3 regions of the Nonomuraea sp. IBHARD001 genome follow, and region 3 is predicted to be linked to each of the others. Evidence: riboswitches for the same ligand, from Rfam matches in the RefSeq annotation. Region 3 holds a riboswitch; each other region holds the start of a gene.

Region 1 (6,007 bases), 1.2 Mb from region 3:
CGACTTCCGCCATGCCGGCGAACCTAACCCCGGCGGGTACGGCGGGGCAAAGCATTTACGGCGGCGCCAGCCTGGCGTGGGCGCAGGCCGGCACGTGGTGACGTGCGGCGGGGCAAAGCGTTTACGGCAGCAGCAGCGCGTGGTGACGTGCAGCGAGGCAAAGCACTCACGGCAGCAGCAGCCCCCAGTACACCCCCCACGGCACCAGCAGCACACCCCCGGTGACGAGCGCGCCGAGCCTGACCCGCTCGCCGCGCGCGACTCCCGTGCCCGCGCGACGCCAGGCCAGTGCGGTCAGCGCGGTGGCGACGAGCGCGCCGAGCGTCAGCGCCTGCAGGGCCAGCCAGGCGATCGGCCGGCCGGCCAGCATCGGGCCGGGCGAGGCCAGCTTCCCGCTGGACATCATGACGGAGGTGAGATACCCGAACAGCGTCAGCGAGACCACCAGCCCGCCCGCGGCCAGCCACCGGGCCGCGACCCCGACCGGCCTGACGCCCCGCCCCCTGACCCGCCGTACCGCCGCGGTGACCGGGTAGGCGGCGAACGCGAGCACGAGCAGCCCGAGCACCCCGAACTGGACGGCGGGCGACTCCCACCCGGCGAGGGGCGGCACGGGCACGGTCGCGATGGCCTGGACGGGCGTGCGGGCGGGCACGTCGGCGGTGGGCAGGCGGCCCGATGTGACGTCGGCGATCCAGGAGCCGACGAGGTCGGCGTAGCCGGGGGAGAGGTCGGGCAGCCTGCTCACGCCGCCGTCTGGCGTGCGGTGGGCGGCGTGGTCGCCCTCCAGGTACCTGAACGTGTAGTGCCGGTTGCCGCCCGACTCCAGGGCGGCGGCCATCAGCGGCGGGCTCTCCTGCGGCGGGGTGAGCAGGTCGTGCACACCCCAGATCGACAGCACCGGCTGCCGTACCGAGCGCAGGACGGGCGTGGGGTCGTAGTAGGGCACGGGGAACATCCCGGCCGAGGCGACGAAGCGGTGCATGGTGCGCACGGCGCCGATGAGCGAGCCGGAGACCCCGGCGCGGCGCAGGCCGGACTCGGCGGCCCAGCTCTGCTGGCGCAGCGGCGCGTGCGCGTTGGCCCCGACCAGGACGAGGAAGGCCGCGTCCGCCGTGCGCGCCGCCGCGTTGGGCGCCACCCAGCCGCCTTCGCTGAGCCCCCAGAGGCCGAGCCTGGCCGGGTCGGTGCCCGGCTGCGCCTTGAGCGCGCCGAGCGCGGCGACGGCGTCGAGTGCGAGCAGGTCGTAGGAGCGCTCGAACAGCGAGTACCCCTCGGTGCGCTTGTCGTAGACCAGTACGGCCAGCCCTTGCCTGGCGAACGCCACGGCCTCGCCGAGCAGTTTCGTCCGGGGCGTCTCACCGGCCCCGTGCACGAGCACCAGACCGGGCAGCCGCCCTTCGGCCGAGGCGGGACGCAGCACGGTGCCGTGCAGGGCGACCCCACCGGCCCCGGCGAAGGCGACCTCGCTCGCCCGCAGATCGGAGGGTACGGCGGGCGGCACGCCCGAGGCGGAGGCGGCGGGAGCGGCGAGAAGGCCGGCGCAGAGGACGGCCAGGAGGAGGATTCTTCTCATATGACCGACAATAGTCTGCAGAGAACTCTCGGCAAACAAGTCTCTGCAGAACTCGTTCGGCAGGTGGATAGGATGCTCCTCATGAAGGATGAGCCGCCCCTGACGCCGCCCCTGATACCGCCGCCCTCGATGTCGCCGACCCTGACGACGCTGACGCTGAGCGATCCCGGCAGGCTCAAGGCCCTGGCCCATCCCATGCGCAGGGCGATGCTGCGCCACCTCGGCGTGCACGGCCCCGCCACCTCCACCACGCTGGGCGAGATCCTCCAGGCCAAGACCGGCACGACCAGCTACCACCTGCGGCAGTTGGAGAAGCACGGCTTCATCGAGGAGATCCCGGAGCTGTCCACCGGCAGGGAGCGCTGGTGGCGCCAGGTCGAGCCGGGCCACAATGTGCGCCTGCCCACGCCGGACGAGGTGCCCGAGCGGGACCGGGCGGTGCTCGCCGAGTTCCAGCGCGTGTCCTACGAGGAGGACCGCGCCCTGCTCGACGCCTTCCCCGAGGCCTACCGGCGCGACCCGGACTGGGCGAAGTTCTCGCGCGGGTCGGCCCGGATGACGAGGGAGGGGTTCGCCGCCTTCTTCGACGAGTACATCGAGCTGCTCTACAAGCACAAGCGCTTGGCCGAGAACGCCACCGAGGACGCCAGACCCCTGTACATCCGGCTTTTCGGACTGCCAGCCGACGACCTATGAGCTAATAAGACCCCCGATATGTGACACGTAGTGACATGTCGATAACCTCTCGTATAGGGGGAACTTCGGGGGAGGGGCACCCATGCGCCGTCGGCAGTTTTTCGCGCTCGGTCTGGGACTGGCCGCGTGTGCGAGCGGGTGCGCCACCGCGAGCAGTGCGGGCGCTCCCGCGACGCGTGCGCTCGGGCAGTTCGCCGTCGTGCCCGGCGAGCAGGAGCTCGGCTCGGTCGCCTACGCCTTCACCCGTGCCATGCGCAGGACCGGGCACCTGCCGCCGGTCGCCTCCGCGTTCGCCGCGCGTGACGCCGCCACCAAGCTGGCCGTCAGCGGGCTGCCCGCGCTGACCGCCGCCGAGATCAACTCCGGTCGCTCGATCCTGGACGTCAGCACGCCCATCGCCAGGCTAGTCGGCGAACCCGAGGTGCTGGTCGTGCCCGCCAACTCGCGGCTGGCCACGTTCGACGACCTGGCCTCGCACCTGCGTGCCGACCCCGGGCGGGTGCTGCTGGCCGGAGGGCCGCAGGCCGGGGCCGACCACCTGCTGTTCGGGCTGCTCGCCCAGGGGGTCGGCGCCGATGCCCGCCTGCTCGACTATGCGGGCTACCCGGGCACCGGCGAGGTCGTCGCCGCCCTGCTCGGCGGCCAGGCCGGAGTCGCCTGCGGCGGCGTCGGCGAGTGGCGCACGCGCATCGACAAGGGCAAGGTGCGGGCGCTGGCCGTATCCTCGTCCGAGCGCCTGCCCGGCATCGACGCCCCCACCCTGCACGAGTGCGGGGTGCGCCTGGACTTCGCCGACTGGTGCGCCCTGCTCGGCCCGGCGGGCATGAGCGAGACCGAACGTGACGACGCCGTCGCGATGTGCGACAGTGTCACCGGCTCCGACCCCTGGCGCACGGCCTGCGCCGACGGCGGCCTGACGCCGATCACGCTCAGCGGCGACGACTTCGCCGCCTGGCTCGGCACCGAGACGGACAGGCTGCGCGCGGTGTTGCGCGATCTCGGACTTCTCAACACGCCCGACACAACTTGTTGGGGTAGTTGCGGGAACGGCCACTAGATGTAGGATCCTGCTCGTCGCTGGTTCGCCCCGGCAGGGGCGGAGCAATAGGGAACTCAGTGCGAATCTGAGACTGCCCCGCAGCGGTGAGCGGGAACGACCGCCGTCATCAAGCACTGGAGAGGCGACTCTCCGGGAAGCGACGGCCAGTAGGCCGAGGCACCATGCCCGCGAGTCCGAAGACCTGCCGGCGATCGATGAATGTCCAGGGCCTCGAGGGAGGGTCCGCGGGCGGTGACGGCCGGGGTGGATCCATGCCGTCATGCTCTCGCGTGCCCTGCCGGGGGAAGAGCTCGCGAGGAGAGAGCACGTGACACAGATCGTTGAGGCCGACCGCAGGCTGGCCATCGAAGAGGCGGCGGCCAGGGTCATCACCGACCCGCAGAACTCCAGGATCGCCGCCGCGCTGCTGGCCGAGGAGATCGCCGACGAGAGCGCCGCGCACGGTGTGCGCTCCTTCTCCGACTCCGTCGCTGCCTGTCATGCCGAGGGCCTGCTGCAGGACTCACTCGCCGAGTTCGTCGCCCTGCACGCCGCCGAGCTCGACGCGCTCGTCGACACCGGGGCCGACGCCAGATTCGAGTACTTCGGCCTGCGCACGGTCTACGACCGCTACCTGCTGCGCCATCCCGAGACGCGGGCCGTGCTGGAGCGCCCCCAGCACTTCTTCCTGCGGGTGGCCTGCGGCCTGTCGGCCACCGTCGCCGAGGCGGCCGAGCTCTACGCGCTGATGTCGACGCTGTCGTACCTGCCCAGCTCGCCCACCCTGTTCAACTCCGGCTCGCGCCGCCCGCAGCTGTCCTCGTGCTTCCTGCTCGACTCGCCCCGGGACGAGCTGGAAGGCATCTACGACCGCTACGGCCAGGTCGCCAGGCTCTCTAAGTACGCCGGGGGCATCGGCATCGCGTGGAGCAGGGTCCGCTCCCGGGGTTCGCTGATCAAGGGCACCAACGGGCACTCCAACGGCATCGTCCCCTGGCTGCGCACACTCGACTCCTCCGTGGCCGCCGTCAACCAGGGCGGCAGGCGCAAGGGCGCGGCCTGCGTCTACCTGGAGTCCTGGCACGCCGACATCGAGGAGTTCCTCGAACTGCGCGACAACACCGGCGAGGAGGCCCGCCGTACGCACAATCTGAATCTGGCCAACTGGATCCCCGACGAGTTCATGCGCAGGGTCGAGGCCGACCAGGAGTGGTCGCTGTTCGACCCCAAGGAGGTGCCCGAGCTGGTCGACCTGTGGGGCGAGGAGTTCGACGCCGCCTACCGTGCCGCCGAGGCGCGGGGCCTGGCGTCGCGCACGACCCCGGCGCGCACGCTGTACGGCCGGATGATGCGCACGCTGGCCCAGACGGGCAACGGCTGGATGACCTTCAAGGACGCCTCCAACCGCACCTCCAACCAGACGGCGCTGCCGGAGAACGTCATCCACCTGTCCAATCTCTGCACCGAGATCCTGGAGGTGACGAGCGACGGCGAGACGGCCGTGTGCAACCTCGGCTCGGTCAACCTGGCCGCGCACCTGTCGGGCGACAGCATGGACTGGCCGCGCCTGCGCGCCACCGTGCGGACCGCGGTGCGCTTCCTGGACAAGACCATCGACCTGGGCTTCTACCCGACGCCCGAGGCCGAGAGCGCCAACCACAAGTGGCGGCCGATCGGGCTCGGCGTGATGGGCCTGGCGGATGTGTTCTTCGGCCTGCGCCTGCCGTTCGACTCGGCGGAGGCGCGCGCGCTGTCCACGCGGATCGCCGAGGAGATCGCGCTGGCCGCCTACGACACCTCGGCCGACCTGGCCGTCGAGCGCGGGCGTCACCCTTCCTACGACGACACCAGGGCCGCGCGCGGTGTGCTGCACGCCGACCACTACGGCGCGGCGGACTCGGCGGCGTGGGAGGCGCTGCGCGCCAAGGTGGCCGAGAACGGGCTGCGCAACTCGCTGATGATCGCCATCGCGCCGACCGCGACGATCGCCTCCATCGCCGGGTGCTACGAGTGCATCGAGCCCCAGGTGTCCAACGTGTTCAAGCGCGAGACGCTGTCCGGTGAGTTCCTCCAGGTCAACCGCTATCTGGTGCAGGACCTGCAGCGCCTCGGGCTGTGGACGCAGGAGATGCGCGACGCGCTCAAGCGGGCCGACGGCTCCGTCCAGGACGTCGCCGGGATCCCGGCCGATCTGAAGGTGCTCTACCGCACGGCGTGGGAGCTGCCGCAGAAGGCGCTGATCGACCTGGCCGCCGCCCGCCAGCCGTACATCGACCAGTCGCAGTCGCTGAACCTGTTCATGGCCACGCCGACGATCGGCAAGCTGTCGTCGATGTACGCCTACGCCTGGAAGGCCGGGCTGAAGACCACCTACTACCTGCGCTCGCGCCCCGCGACCCGCATCGCCCAGACCACGGTCGCCGCGGTGCCCGCACCCGCCGAGCCCCTGGAGGACGCGATCGCGTGCTCCCTTGAGAACCCCGAGATCTGCGAGGCGTGCCAGTAATGCTGCTCGACCCTGGAATGGACCTGACGCTGCGCCCGATGCGCTACCCGGACTTCTACGAGCGCTACCGGGCCGCCATCCGCAACACCTGGACGGTGGAGGAGGTCGACCTGCACACCGACCTCGCCGACCTGGCGAGGATGAGCGAGCAGGAGCGCCACCTCATCAACCGGCTGGTCGCCTTCTTCGC
Region 2 (6,007 bases), 630 kb from region 3:
ACGTCACCTCCGAGGAGCAGGTCCGCTCGGCCGTACGGCAGGCGGTGCTCGCCTTCGGCGGGCTCGACCTGGTCGTCAACAATGCCGGGCTGTCGTTGTCGCGACCGCTGCTCGACACCACGGTGGCCGACTGGGACCTGCAGCACGACGTGATGGCACGCGGCTCCTTCCTGGTGTCGAGGGAGAGCGCCCGGGTCATGGTCGAGCAGGGGCTCGGCGGCGACATCGTCTACATCGCCTCGAAGAACGCCGTGTTCGCCGGGCCCGACAACGTCGCCTACGGCGCGGCCAAGGCCGACCAGGCGCACCAGGTACGGCTGCTGGCGGCCGAGCTCGGCGGGTTCGGCATCCGCGTCAACGGCGTCAACCCCGACGGCGTCGTCCGCGGCTCCGGCATCTTCGCCGGAGGCTGGGGCGCCAAGCGCGCCGCCGTGTACGGCGTGGCCGAGGCCGACCTGGGCGTCTTCTACGCCGGGCGCACGCTGCTCAAGCGCGAGGTGCTGCCCGAGCACGTCGCCGACGCCGTGTTCGCGCTGACCACGCTCACCCGCACGACCGGGCTGCTGGTGCCCGTCGACGCGGGCGTCGCCGCGGCGTTCCTGCGATGAACACACGACCGATGAGCACACGACCCACGCACACGCGGTGGGCCGCCGTCGACCTCGGCGCCTCCAGCGGGCGGGTCGTGGTGGCCGAGATCGGGCCCGGCGGCGCGGACGTGCGGCTGCGCGAGGCGCACAGGTTCGCGAACGTGCCGGTGCGGGCGGGCGGCGTCCTGCACTGGGACGTCCTGCGCCTGCACCGCGGCGTGCTCGAAGGGCTGCGCGCGGCCGGGCCGGTCGACGGGATCGGCGTGGACGGCTGGGCGGTCGACTACGGGCTGCTCGACGCCGACGGGCGGCTGCTCGGCAACCCCGTGCACTACCGCGACGGCCGTACCTCATCGGTCGGCGACCCGGGACTGTGGGAGCGCACGGGCATCGCGTGGCAGCCGTTCAACACCGTCAACCAGTTGCGCTCGGCCGCCGGGTCGGCGCAACTCGCGGCGGCCAGGACGCTGCTGCTGGTGCCCGACCTGATCGTGTACTGGCTGACGGGCCGGATCGGCGCCGAGCTGACCAACGCCTCGACCACCCAGCTCCTCGACCCGCGTACCCAGGCGTGGGACACCGCGCTGATGGGCGAGCTCGGCATCGACGCGTCCCTGTTCCCGCCGATCGCCGCGCCGGGCGAGCGGCTGGGCGTCACCGGCGACGGCACGCCGGTGCTCGCCGTCGCCTCGCACGACACGGCCTCGGCCGTGGCCGCGGTGCCCGCCGCCGGGCCCGCCTTCGCCTACATCTCGTGCGGCACCTGGTCGCTGGCCGGGCTCGAGCTGGACGCGCCCGTGACGACGGCCGAGGCCGGGGCCGCCGGGTTCACCAACGAGGCGGGCCTCGACGGCACGGTCAGGTTCCTGCGCAACGTCACGGGCCTGTGGCTGCTGCAGGAGTGCCTGCGTACCTGGGGCACGGCCGACCTGGACGGCCTGCTGGCCGGGGCGGCCGAGGTGCGGGGCGGGCCGGTCGTGGACGTCTCGGACCCGGCCTTCCAGCCGCCGGGCGACATGCCGGCCAGGATCGCCGACGCCTGCGTGCGCGCGGGCCTGCGTCCGCCCGCGACCCGGGCCGAGACCGTGCGGTGCGTGCTGGACTCGCTGGCCGAGGGGCACCGCCGTGCGATCGAGGACGCGGTCAGGCTGTCGGGCCGCCCTGTGGAGGTCGTGCACCTGGTCGGCGGCGGCTCGCGCAACGCCCTGCTGTGCCGCCTGACCGCACGCGCGTGCGGCCTGCCGGTCCTCGCGGGTCCGGCCGAGGCCACCGCGCTCGGCAACGCCCTGGTCCAGGCGCGGGCGGCAGGCGCCGTGCCCGACGTGCGCGCCGCCGTACGGCAGAGCTTCGCGCCGGTGCGCCACGAGCCGGACTGACCGCTCAGGGCACCGGGTGGCCGCGGTCGTCGACGAGGACGCGGAGCTTCTTCGGGACGCACATGCGCCAGGCGTCCACGACCAGCTCGCGCATCTCGTCGGCGCCCAGGGCCGACATCCTGGCCATCACCCACTGGTAGCGCATGCTCGACTCGGGCGGAAGCAGGAACTTCTCCGGCTCGGCGGCGACCAGGGCCGCGCGCTCCTCCTTGGGGAAGCCGAAGCCCATGAGGGTCTCGTCGCGGGAGAAGGCGACGTAGACGATCGAGCCGACCCTGAACTTCACCCTGTCCCTGATCAGGTGTTCGGTGGTCCGGGGGAGGGTGACGGCCAGTCGGCGTACGTCGTCGACGGTGAGCATGAACAGCCTTCCTACCCTAGGCGACGTTGTTGACGGGCGTGATGGAAAACGATACGTTCCGGATGATTTCGCGGTGGCCGATGGGAAATCCGGTGAGATGCCGGTGCGGTCGCGCCACTGTATCCGGGCCTTGAGCCCGGGAGCCAGGTCTCTTGGCCGCCGCGTCCTCATGCATTGGGACGCGTGATCCCTAAGGAGGCCTGATGAGTGACCTGACCGGTCCGACGACCGTGCCCTTGCCCAGCCTGCGCCCTTGGCTGCTGGCCGTGCCGGTGTTCCTGCTGCTGGCGTATCTGGTGCTGATGGACAACGGCGCCATCTCGCAGACGGGTACGTTCCTCCACGAACTCATGCACGACGGGCGTCACCTGCTCGGCGTGCCCTGCCACTAGGGGACGTCGTGGTACGCACCCTGCTCGTCCGGGGCCTGCTCGTGGGGCTGGTCGCCGGACTGATCGCCGCTGCCTTCGCCTTCACGCTCGGGGAGCCGCGCGTCGACGCGGCCATCGCCATCGAGGAGGCTGCGGCGGCCGCCGCGCCCCCCGCGGCCGAGCCCGAGCCCGCCGACGGCCACTCGCACGAGGAGGCCGAGGTCACCAGACCCATGCAGAAGGCCGGCCTCTTCCTCGCACTCGGCCTGTACGGCGTCGCGGTCGGCGGCGTGTTCGCCCTCGTGTTCGCCGGGCTGCGCGGCCGGGTCGGTCCCCGCTCGGACGCCGCCCTGGCCGTCGTGGCCTCGGCCACGGCTTTCGTCGCCGTCATCGTTGTACCGTTCCTGAAATATCCGGCCAACCCTCCGGCGGTGGGGGATCCCGAGACCATCAACAGCAGGACCCTGCTGTACGTGGTCATGGTGCTGGTCGGCCTCGCCGCCACCGCCGTCGCGGTCGCCACCGCGCGCAGGGTGTCGCCGGGCAGCGGGCCGTGGGCCAAGTGGGGCGGTGCGGTCCTGGCCTTCCTGGTGCCGGTCGTGGCCGCGTGGCTGCTGCTGCCGAAGATCGACGAGGTCGCCGAAGGCTTCCCCGCCTCGCTGCTCTGGGAGTTCAGGCTGGCCTCGCTCGGGACGCAGCTGGTGTTCTGGACGGCGTTCGGCGTGCTGTTCGGCTATGTCGGCGACCGCGCCGCCCGCACCCGCGACCTGCGCGCCGTCCCGGCGACCTCACCGGGCTGAGCGGCATGCCCGCAGGTCGTCGCCTGCTGTTCGTCAGGCAGGCCATGACCCCGGGCATGCGCGAAGCCCGCTTCCCCGGCACCCCCGTCCTGGACGCCCACGGCCCCCGGCCCGCCGCTTTGCCGGGCGGGGCAGGGGCAGGCGCACGGACCGCGAGCCGGGAGCCCGGCCCTCCTCTGGAGGGCCGAACCGCCCCCGGGTCGCTCGATCCGGCCGATCGGCCGGACCCGGCGGCGCTGGCCAAGGCCACGCAGTTGCGCGACGCCGTCGCGCGCTGGGCGCGGGGGGCGGTGGTGTGCAGATGCGCGCCGCATCCCTCCGCCATGGCGACCGGCCGGGCGCTCGGCCTGACGCCGGTCGCCGAGGACGTGCTGGCCGAGGCCGACCACGGGCGCTGGAGCGGCCTGCCGTACGCGGCGGTCGCCGTGGAGGAGCCGCAGGCGCTGGCCGGGTGGCTGGCCGATGCCGGGTCGGCGCCGCACGGCGGGGAGAGCCTCGACGCCATGGTCGACCGGGTGGCGGCCAGGCTGGCGGTGTTCGGGGCCGCCTCGCACGCCAGGCTGGGGGAGAGCGTCGTGCTGATCGGCGACGCGGGGCTGATCCGCGCCGGGCTGTGTCACGCGCTCGGGCTGCCGTCGTCCGCGGGCCTGCGCTTCGACCTCGCCCCCCTGTCCTTCACCGAGCTGACCGCCGCCGGGAACGGCTGGCGGATCGCCTACGTCAACAGGAAGGTCCCTTCGTGATCCCTGCCTATCCGTTCAGCGCCGTCGTCGGCCTGGCGGACCTCAAGCTCGCACTGGTGCTGAACGCCGTCTCGCCACGCGTGGGCGGCGTCCTGGTGCGAGGCGAGAAGGGCACCGCCAAGTCCACGATCGTCAGGGCGCTGGCCGCCCAGCTGCCGCCGGTGGAGGTGGTATCGGGCTGCCGGTTCGGCTGCGACCCCGCCGCGCCCGACGCCTCCTGCCCCGACGGGCCGCACGAGAAGGGCGCGGGATCGCAGGTCAGGGCCGCCGCGCTGGTGGAGCTGCCGGTGGGCGCGGCCGAGGACAGGCTGGTCGGCTCGCTCGACCTGGAGCGGGCGCTGACCGAGGGCGTGAAGGCGTTCGAGCCCGGCCTGCTGGCCGCGGCCCATCGGGGCGTGCTCTATGTCGACGAGGTGAACCTGCTGCACGACCACCTGGTCGACCTGCTGCTCGACGCCGCCGCGCTCGGCACCAACTATGTGGAGCGCGAGGCCGTGTCGGTGCGGCACGCCGCCAGGTTCCTGCTGGTGGGCACCATGAACCCGGAGGAGGGCGAGCTGCGCCCGCAGCTGCTCGACCGCTTCGGCCTCACCGTCGAGGTACGCGCCTCACGCGATCCGGTGGAACGCGCCGAGGTCGTGCGCCGCCGCCTGGCCTTCGACGCCGATCCCGGGGCGTTCGCCGCGCGCTGGCGCGAGCAGGAGGCGGCGCTGGCCGCCAGCATCGCCTCGGCCAGGGCCAGGGTGGCCGCCGTCGTCCTGCCCGACGCGCGGCTGCGCCAGATCGCCACCGTGTGCGCCGCCTTCGAGGTCGACGGCCTGCGCGCCGACCTGGTCACCGCCAACGCCGCCGTCGCGCACGCCGCATGGTCGGGCCGCGCCAAGGTCACCACCGAGGACGTACGGCAGGCGGCAAGGCTGGCCCTGCCGCACCGCCGCCGCCGCGACCCGTTCGACGCCCCCGGCCTTGACGAGGCCAAGCTGGAGGAACTCCTCGCCCAGACCGACGAGGACGACCCCGACGACACCCCGGACGACCCGGGTGATCCGGACGCGGGGCCTGAGGACGGGCCTGCCGAGGACCGCGCCCCCGATGCCCCCGAAGCCTCCGACACCGACGCCCCCTCCTCCGACGCCGAAGCCGGCCGGAACGCCCCTCCACCCCCGTCCGCCCAGCAGGACGGCTCCCCTCCGGACGACTCCCAGGCGCCCCCGGGCGACGACCCCACCGCGGCCCTCGTCCCCCTCGCCGTCGCCGCCCCCGACAAGCCCTACCGCGTCCCCCTGCTCAAGGTCCCCGGCCTGGGCGAGGGCGCGTCCGGCAGGCGGTCGCGCGCCCGCACCCCGCACGGCCGTACGACCGGCTCGCGGATGCCGCGCGGCAGGCTGCGCGACCTGCACCTGGCGGCGACGCTGGGCGCGGCGGCGCCGTACCAGCGGGAGCGCGGCCGCAAGGGGCCCGGCCTGCTGATCCACGGCGGTGACCTGCGTGAGGCGGTGCGCGAGGGCAGGGAGGGCAACCTCGTGCTGTTCGTCGTGGACGCCAGCGGTTCCATGGCGGCGCGCAAGCGCATGACCGCGGTCAAGACGGCCGTGCTCAGCCTGCTCCTGGACGCCTACCAGCGCCGGGACAAGATCGGCCTGGTGACGTTCAGGGGTGCGGGAGCCGTCGTGGCCCTGCCGCCGACCTCGTCGGTCGAGGCGGGAGCCGCCAGGCTGCGCGAGCTGCCGACCGGCGGGCGCACACCGCTGGCCGCCGGGCTGACC
Region 3 (6,007 bases):
CGACGCCGTCCTGGACCAGCGCCCGCTGGAAGGCCGGCAGCGCGGCCGAGGGCACGAAGTGGTCGGCGAGCCCGCAGGCGATGGCGTCTCCCGCCCCGATCGCGGCCCCGGTCAGCGCGAGATGCAGCCCGATCTCGCCCGGCGCGCGCGAGAGCAGGTACGTGCCGCCCACGTCGGGCACCAGCCCGATCCCGACCTCGGGCATCGCCAGCCGGGTGCGTTCGGTGACCACCCGCACGCTGCCGTGCGCCGAAACCCCGACGCCGCCCCCCATCACCAGCCCGTCCATGAGCGCCACGTACGGCTTGGCGTAGGCGGCGACATGGGCGTTGAGCCGGTACTCGTCGCGCCAGAAGGCGGGGGTGGCCAGGCCGCCTTCGCCGATGTCGTGGTAGATCGAGCGGATGTCGCCCCCGGCGCACAGGCCGCGCTCGCCCGCGCCGCTGATCAGCACGGCCTCGACCGCGTCGTCGCCCTCCCAGGCGCGCAGGGCGGCGTCGATGTGGCGGACCATCTCGTGGGTCAGCGCGTTGATGGCCTTGGGGCGGTTGAGCAGGATGTGGCCGACCGGTCCGGAGCGTGTGGTCTCGATGTCCATCAGGCGGCCCCGATCAGGCCTCGGGCGACGATGACGCGCATGATCTCGTTGGTCCCTTCGAGGATCTGGTGCACCCGCAGATCGCGCACGATCTTCTCGATGCCGTACTCGGTGAGATAGCCGTAGCCGCCGTGCAGCTGCAGAGCCCGGTCGGCCACGGCGAACCCGGTGTCGGTGACGAAACGTTTGGCCATCGCGCACAGTTCGACCGCCTTGGGGTCGCCCTCGTCGAGCGCCGTCGCCGCCCGCCACAGCAGCGCGCGTGCGGCCTCCAGCTCGGTGGCCATGTCGGCCAGCTGGAACTGCAGCCCCTGCGCCTGCGACAGCCGGGCGCCGAAGGCGTGCCTGTCGCCCAGGTAGGCGGTGCTGGCCTCCAGCGCCGCGCGCGCACCGCCGAGCGAGCAGGCGGCGATGCCGAGCCTGCCGCCGTTGAGGCCGCTCATCGCGATGCGGAAGCCGTCGCCCTCGCCGCCGAGCAGCCGGTCGGCGGGCACGCGCACGCCGTCGAGCACGACCTGGCGGGTGGGCTGGGCGTTCCACCCCATCTTCTCCTCGTTGCCGCCGAAGGACAGGCCGGGGTCGTCGCGTTCGACGACGAACGCCGACACCCCGTGCGCGCCGGAGGCTCCGGTGCGGGCCATGACGACATAGACCTGGGAGGCGCCCGCCCCCGAGACGAACTGCTTGACGCCGTCCAGGACGTAGTGGCCGCCGTCGCGCACCGCCCGGGTGGCCAGGGCCGCGGCGTCGGAACCGGCGCCGGGCTCGGTCAGGCAGTAGCTGGCCAGCGAGCGCATCGCACACAGGCCGGGCAGCCAGCGGGCGCGCTGGGCGGCGCTGCCGTACCGGTCGATCATCCAGGCGACCATGTTGTGGATGGAGAGGTACCCGGCGATGGAGGGGCAGCCGGTCGCCAGCGTCTCGAAGATCAGCGTGCCGTCGCGCCTGGACAGCGCCGAGCCGCCCGACTCCTCACCGACGTACACGCCGCCGAGACCGAGCTCGGCCGCCTTGACCAGCACGTCGACGGGGAAGTGCTTGCGCCGGTCCCAGTCGATGGCATGCGGCGCCAGGTGCTCGCGGGTGAACTCGCCGACCGCCTGCACGATCGCCGTCTGCTCCTGCGTGAGCGCGGGCATCGGCCTCACCCCATCGTCGGGATCGTGAAGCTGGCGCCGGTCCTGATGCCCGACGGCCAGCGGGAGGTGACGGTCTTGGTCTGGGTGAAGAACCGCACCGAGTCGGTACCGAACTGGTTGAGGTCGCCGAACATCGAGCGCTTCCACCCGCCGAAGGAGTGGTAGGCGACCGGCACCGGGATGGGCACGTTGACGCCGACCATGCCGGCGCCGACCCGGTGCACGAAGTCGCGTGCGGTGTCGCCGTCCCGGGTGAAGATCGCCACGCCGTTGCCGTACTCGTGCTCGCTCGGCAGCCGCAGCGCCTGCTCGTAGTCGCCCGCGCGCACGATCGACAGCACCGGGCCGAAGATCTCCTCGCGGTAGACGCGCATGGCGGGGGTGACGTGGTCGAACAGGGAGGGGCCGATGAAGAAGCCGCCCTCGCAGGGCGGGGTCAGCGTGCGGCCGTCGGCGACGAGTTCGGCGCCTTCGGCCACGCCGATCTCCAGGTAGTCGCGCACGCGCCGCAGGGCGTCGCGGCCGACCAGCGGGCCGAAGTCGGCCGACGGGTCGTCGGAGCGGCCCACGCGCAGGGCGGCGATCCTGTCGACGAGCTTGGCGCGCAGCGCCTCGGCGGTGTCCTCGCCCACGGGGACGGCCACCGAGACCGCCATGCAGCGTTCGCCCGCCGAGCCGTACCCGGCGCCGATCAGGGCGTCGGCCGCCTGGTCGAGGTCGGCGTCCGGCATGACGATCAGGTGGTTCTTGGCGCCGCCGAAGCAGTGCGCGCGTTTGCCGTGCGCGGTGGCGCCGGTGTAGACGTGCTCGGCGATCGCGGTCGAGCCGACGAAGGCGACCGCGGCGATGCGCCCGTCGGACAGCAGGGTGTCGACGGCCGCTTTGCCGCCGTGCACGACGTTCAGCACGCCGGGCGGCAGGCCCGCCTCGACGAACAGCTCCGCCAGGCGCAGCGGCACCGACGGGTCGCGTTCGGACGGCTTGAGCACGACGGCGTTTCCGCAGGCCAGGGCGGGCGCCGCCTGCCACAGCGGGATCATGGCGGGGAAGTTGAACGGCGTGATGCCGGCCACGACGCCCAGCGGCTGGCGCATGGAGTACACGTCGATGCCGGTGCCGGCGTTGTCGGTGTAGTCGCCCTTGAGCAGGTGCGGGATGCCCGCCGCGAACTCCACCACCTCAAGGCCGCGCTGGATGTCGCCGTCGGCGTCGGCCACGGTCTTGCCGTGCTCGGACGACAGCAGCCTGGCCAGGCTGCCGCGCTCGGCCTCGACCAGGCGCAGGAACGCCAGCAGCACCCGGGCGCGGCGCTGCGGGTTGCAGGCCGCCCACGCCGCCTGGGCGTCGGCGGCGTCGGCGATCGCCGTCCTGGTCTGCGCGGCCGTGGCCAGCGGCACCCTGGCCTGGACGGCGCCGGTGTTGGGGTCGTGGACCTCGCCGAAGGACCCGGACCCGCCGGGGACGTGCTTGCCGCCGATGAAATGCGTCAGTTCACGGATCATGAAGCCTGCTTTCGCCAGGTGGACCCGAGGATGGGCAAGGCGAGACGGGTCAGGGACGCGGCAGTGCCGTGGCCGTCGGGTCACCTGTGTCGCGGGCGCGCTGCGATGCCATGCGTGTTCGCTCCATCCTCGTGGACAACACGTGCTGGGCTCGCGGCCGGTATCCTGACTCCCGGATCAGCGCACGTCATCCGGCCTTCCCGGCTTTCGCCAGTGGCCCGTTGCCCAGCGATGACGCACATCCCCGGTCACAGTGGCGGGACCGTGCCGGATTCACACCGGCTTCCCTGCACCGCGAGCGTTCTCCCCGAAAATATAGTTGGACGTCCTACTAAGTCCAGCGGGCCGCCCTGTGGCGTACGCGACACCAGGGCCGCCGCGCGCTCACGCGGGGGAGTGCGGGCGCAGGACCATGAGCGGCCCCTCCGGGCTCGCCGTCATGGCGAAGGGGAAGCGGTCGAGCTCCAGGCAGAGGGCGACGTCGTCGGCGTGCACGCCCTGCCGTACGCCGGTGGCCAGTTCGGCGGCGGCGCGTGAGGCGGCGGCGCGGCTCAGGTAGGGGGCGGCATCGGTCTCGGCATCGGCGGTGCGGGCGGCGATGTACTGGGCGCAGGCCAGGTCCTCATCGGCCCGGCCGTCCTCGCCCGTGACCACGAACGTGACGCCGTCCTCGCCGCGAGCGCGCAGCAGCCCGGCCGTGGCCCCGGCCACCACGAAGGAGGCGCACAGCACCAGCGAGGCGTCCTTGACCGCGAGCGCGCCGACGGTGCCCGCCGTGGTCTTCTGCACGAGGGTACGGCCGCGCAGGTCGGCCGAGCGCAGCAGGCCGGGCGAGTTGACATGGTCGAAGCCGGGCGCGAGCGGCCCGTCCTTGAGCGCCGCCCAGCCCGGATTGCCGCTCTTGAGGTCCAGCGCCTCCTCCAGCGACCCGGCGAGCACGATCGCCTCGGCCCCCCGGGAGAAGGCCCAGGCGGCCACCGTGAAAGCACGCATGACGTCCACCACGACCGCGACGGACGGAACGCCGTCCAACTCCTCGATACCAACGAAACGAGCACTCATTCCGGACATGATCGCATGTGTCGTAGGTCATCCGATGTCTGGGGGTGTCGAGCGCAGCCGCTGGATCTCGGCCGCCGTGCTGTCGCGGGCCGCTCCCAGGAAGCGCAGGACGACGCCGAGCTCCTCCTCACCGAAATCGCCGAGATCCTCCCGCGTCCTGGCGATGAGTCCGGCATAGGCGCCGGAGACCCGCTCCAGGCCCTCCGGGGTGGGCTCGATGAGCACCCGCCTGCGATCGCCCGGGTCGGCCACCCGCCGCACGCAGCCCGCCGCGACCAGCCGGTCGATCATCCGCGAGGCCGATCCGGTCGTGAGGTTGACGTGCTTGGCCAGCACGCCCGGTGTCGTCGGCCCGTGCCGGCCCAGCACGTGCAGGCACTGCACGTCGGTGTCGGTGACGCCGAGCCGGGTGGCGACGAGGTTGTTGAGCTGGACGACCAGGATCGCCCAGACGGGGATCGCCTCCCCGACGATCTCGTCGGTCAGGGCCAGGGCCTGGGCGTGCGGGCCCGGTTTCGTCATCGCGAGCTCCCCTTCCTCCTGTATTGCTGCGTCGCGCAGCGATCGTGCTAGGTTTGCTGCGTTGCGCAGCTACTGTGTCGCGCAGCAATGCTATCGCATGCCCGTACGGCCGCCACCCTTGGAGGAGATCCGATGACCGAAGCTCCCTTCGTCGCCGTCGACCCGTTCGCGAGCGCCGTACGCGGGATCGGCGAGCCGCATGCCGCCTGCGCCGTCCTGCGGGCCGCGGGTCCCCTCGTCCGGGTCGAGGCCCCGGCCGGTGGGCCGGTGTGGATCGTCACCGACGACACGCTCGCCAGGCAGGTGTTCGTCCATCCGCACATCGTCAAGGACCCGGCCTGGGCGCCGCACGGCTGGGACCCGCGCACGGCGGGGCTGGAGCCGGCCGCCGCCGCGCAGCCGTCGCTCACCACGAGCGACGGCCCGGCGCACGAGAGGCTGCGCCGCGCGCACGCGCCGCTGTTCACCGCCAGGCGCATCGGCGGCTACGCCGCCCGCGTCACCGCACTGGCCCGCGACCTGCTCACCCGGGCCGCGGGCGATGGCGAGACGGTGGACCTGATGGCCGACTTCACCACCAGGTACCCGCTGAGCGTGGTCTGCGACGTGCTCGGCGTGCCGCCCGAGCGCATCGACCAGGCCATCGCCGCCTGCCGGGGCATGTACAGCGCCGACCCGGCCGAGGTGGGCGCGGCGATGGCCGCCTTCGGCGAACTGGCCGCCGCCGCGCTCGGCGAAGGCGGGGACGGCCTCGCCGTCGAACTGCGCGCCCGGGTGCCCGCCGAGCTCACCGAGCCGCAGCTGCACTACCTGCTGTTCACCCTCATCTACGCCGGGCAGCTCACCACCGACCCGTCGCTCGGCTTCCTGCTGGCCCGCCTCCTGGCCGGACACGAGGTGGACCGGCAGGCCCCGGGCGGCGACCTCGTCCGCGAGACCCTGCGCCTGCGCGCGCCCGCGCCCTTCAGCCTCTGGCGCTTCACCGCCGCCGAGGTGGAACTCGCCGGGGTCCGGCTGCCCGCCCGCTCCCCGGTGCTGGTCGACATCCAGGGCATCAACACCGATCCCGCCCGTTCGATCGGCCCCGACCTCACCTTCGGCGCCGGAGCGCACTACTGCACCGGCGCCCAGCTGGCCCAGCTCGAACTGGAGGCGATCGCCGAGGTCCTGCGCTCGGACTTCCC

The links. A riboswitch is a leader RNA that binds a small molecule or an ion and turns the genes downstream of it on or off. The one in region 3 is predicted to bind cobalamin.
Region 1: another riboswitch for cobalamin. It lies ahead of ACTWNK_RS28935 (ribonucleoside-diphosphate reductase subunit alpha); the one in region 3 lies ahead of ACTWNK_RS23415 (CoA-acylating methylmalonate-semialdehyde dehydrogenase).
Region 2: another riboswitch for cobalamin. It lies ahead of ACTWNK_RS20430 (CbtB domain-containing protein); the one in region 3 lies ahead of ACTWNK_RS23415 (CoA-acylating methylmalonate-semialdehyde dehydrogenase).

Annotation. Positions count from the first base shown of each region.
Region 1 is NZ_JBWBBW010000002.1:5,876,248-5,882,254, reverse strand. Features, by position in the region: gene ACTWNK_RS28955 (cytochrome P450) at 1-13, opposite strand, end outside; gene ACTWNK_RS28950 (alpha/beta hydrolase family protein) at 167-1,576, opposite strand; gene ACTWNK_RS28945 (ArsR/SmtB family transcription factor) at 1,658-2,272, shown strand; gene ACTWNK_RS28940 (Bug family tripartite tricarboxylate transporter substrate binding protein) at 2,355-3,329, shown strand; cobalamin riboswitch at 3,334-3,535, shown strand; gene ACTWNK_RS28935 (ribonucleoside-diphosphate reductase subunit alpha) at 3,640-5,817, shown strand; gene ACTWNK_RS28930 (ribonucleotide-diphosphate reductase subunit beta) at 5,817-6,007, shown strand, end outside.
Region 2 is NZ_JBWBBW010000002.1:4,030,284-4,036,290, forward strand. Features, by position in the region: gene ACTWNK_RS20415 (bifunctional aldolase/short-chain dehydrogenase) at 1-608, shown strand, start outside; gene ACTWNK_RS20420 (rhamnulokinase) at 620-1,966, shown strand; gene ACTWNK_RS20425 (MmcQ/YjbR family DNA-binding protein) at 1,971-2,327, opposite strand; adenosylcobalamin (AdoCbl) riboswitch at 2,384-2,530, shown strand; gene ACTWNK_RS20430 (CbtB domain-containing protein) at 2,531-2,719, shown strand; gene ACTWNK_RS20435 (CbtA family protein) at 2,728-3,498, shown strand; gene ACTWNK_RS20440 (histidine phosphatase family protein) at 3,504-4,241, shown strand; gene ACTWNK_RS20445 (putative cobaltochelatase) at 4,238-6,007, shown strand, end outside.
Region 3 is NZ_JBWBBW010000002.1:4,656,270-4,662,276, reverse strand. Features, by position in the region: gene ACTWNK_RS23425 (enoyl-CoA hydratase/isomerase family protein) at 1-598, opposite strand, end outside; gene ACTWNK_RS23420 (acyl-CoA dehydrogenase family protein) at 598-1,737, opposite strand; gene ACTWNK_RS23415 (CoA-acylating methylmalonate-semialdehyde dehydrogenase) at 1,743-3,239, opposite strand; cobalamin riboswitch at 3,378-3,551, opposite strand; gene ACTWNK_RS23410 (2-phosphosulfolactate phosphatase) at 3,624-4,301, opposite strand; gene ACTWNK_RS23405 (MarR family winged helix-turn-helix transcriptional regulator) at 4,329-4,823, opposite strand; gene ACTWNK_RS23400 (cytochrome P450 family protein) at 4,956-6,007, shown strand, end outside.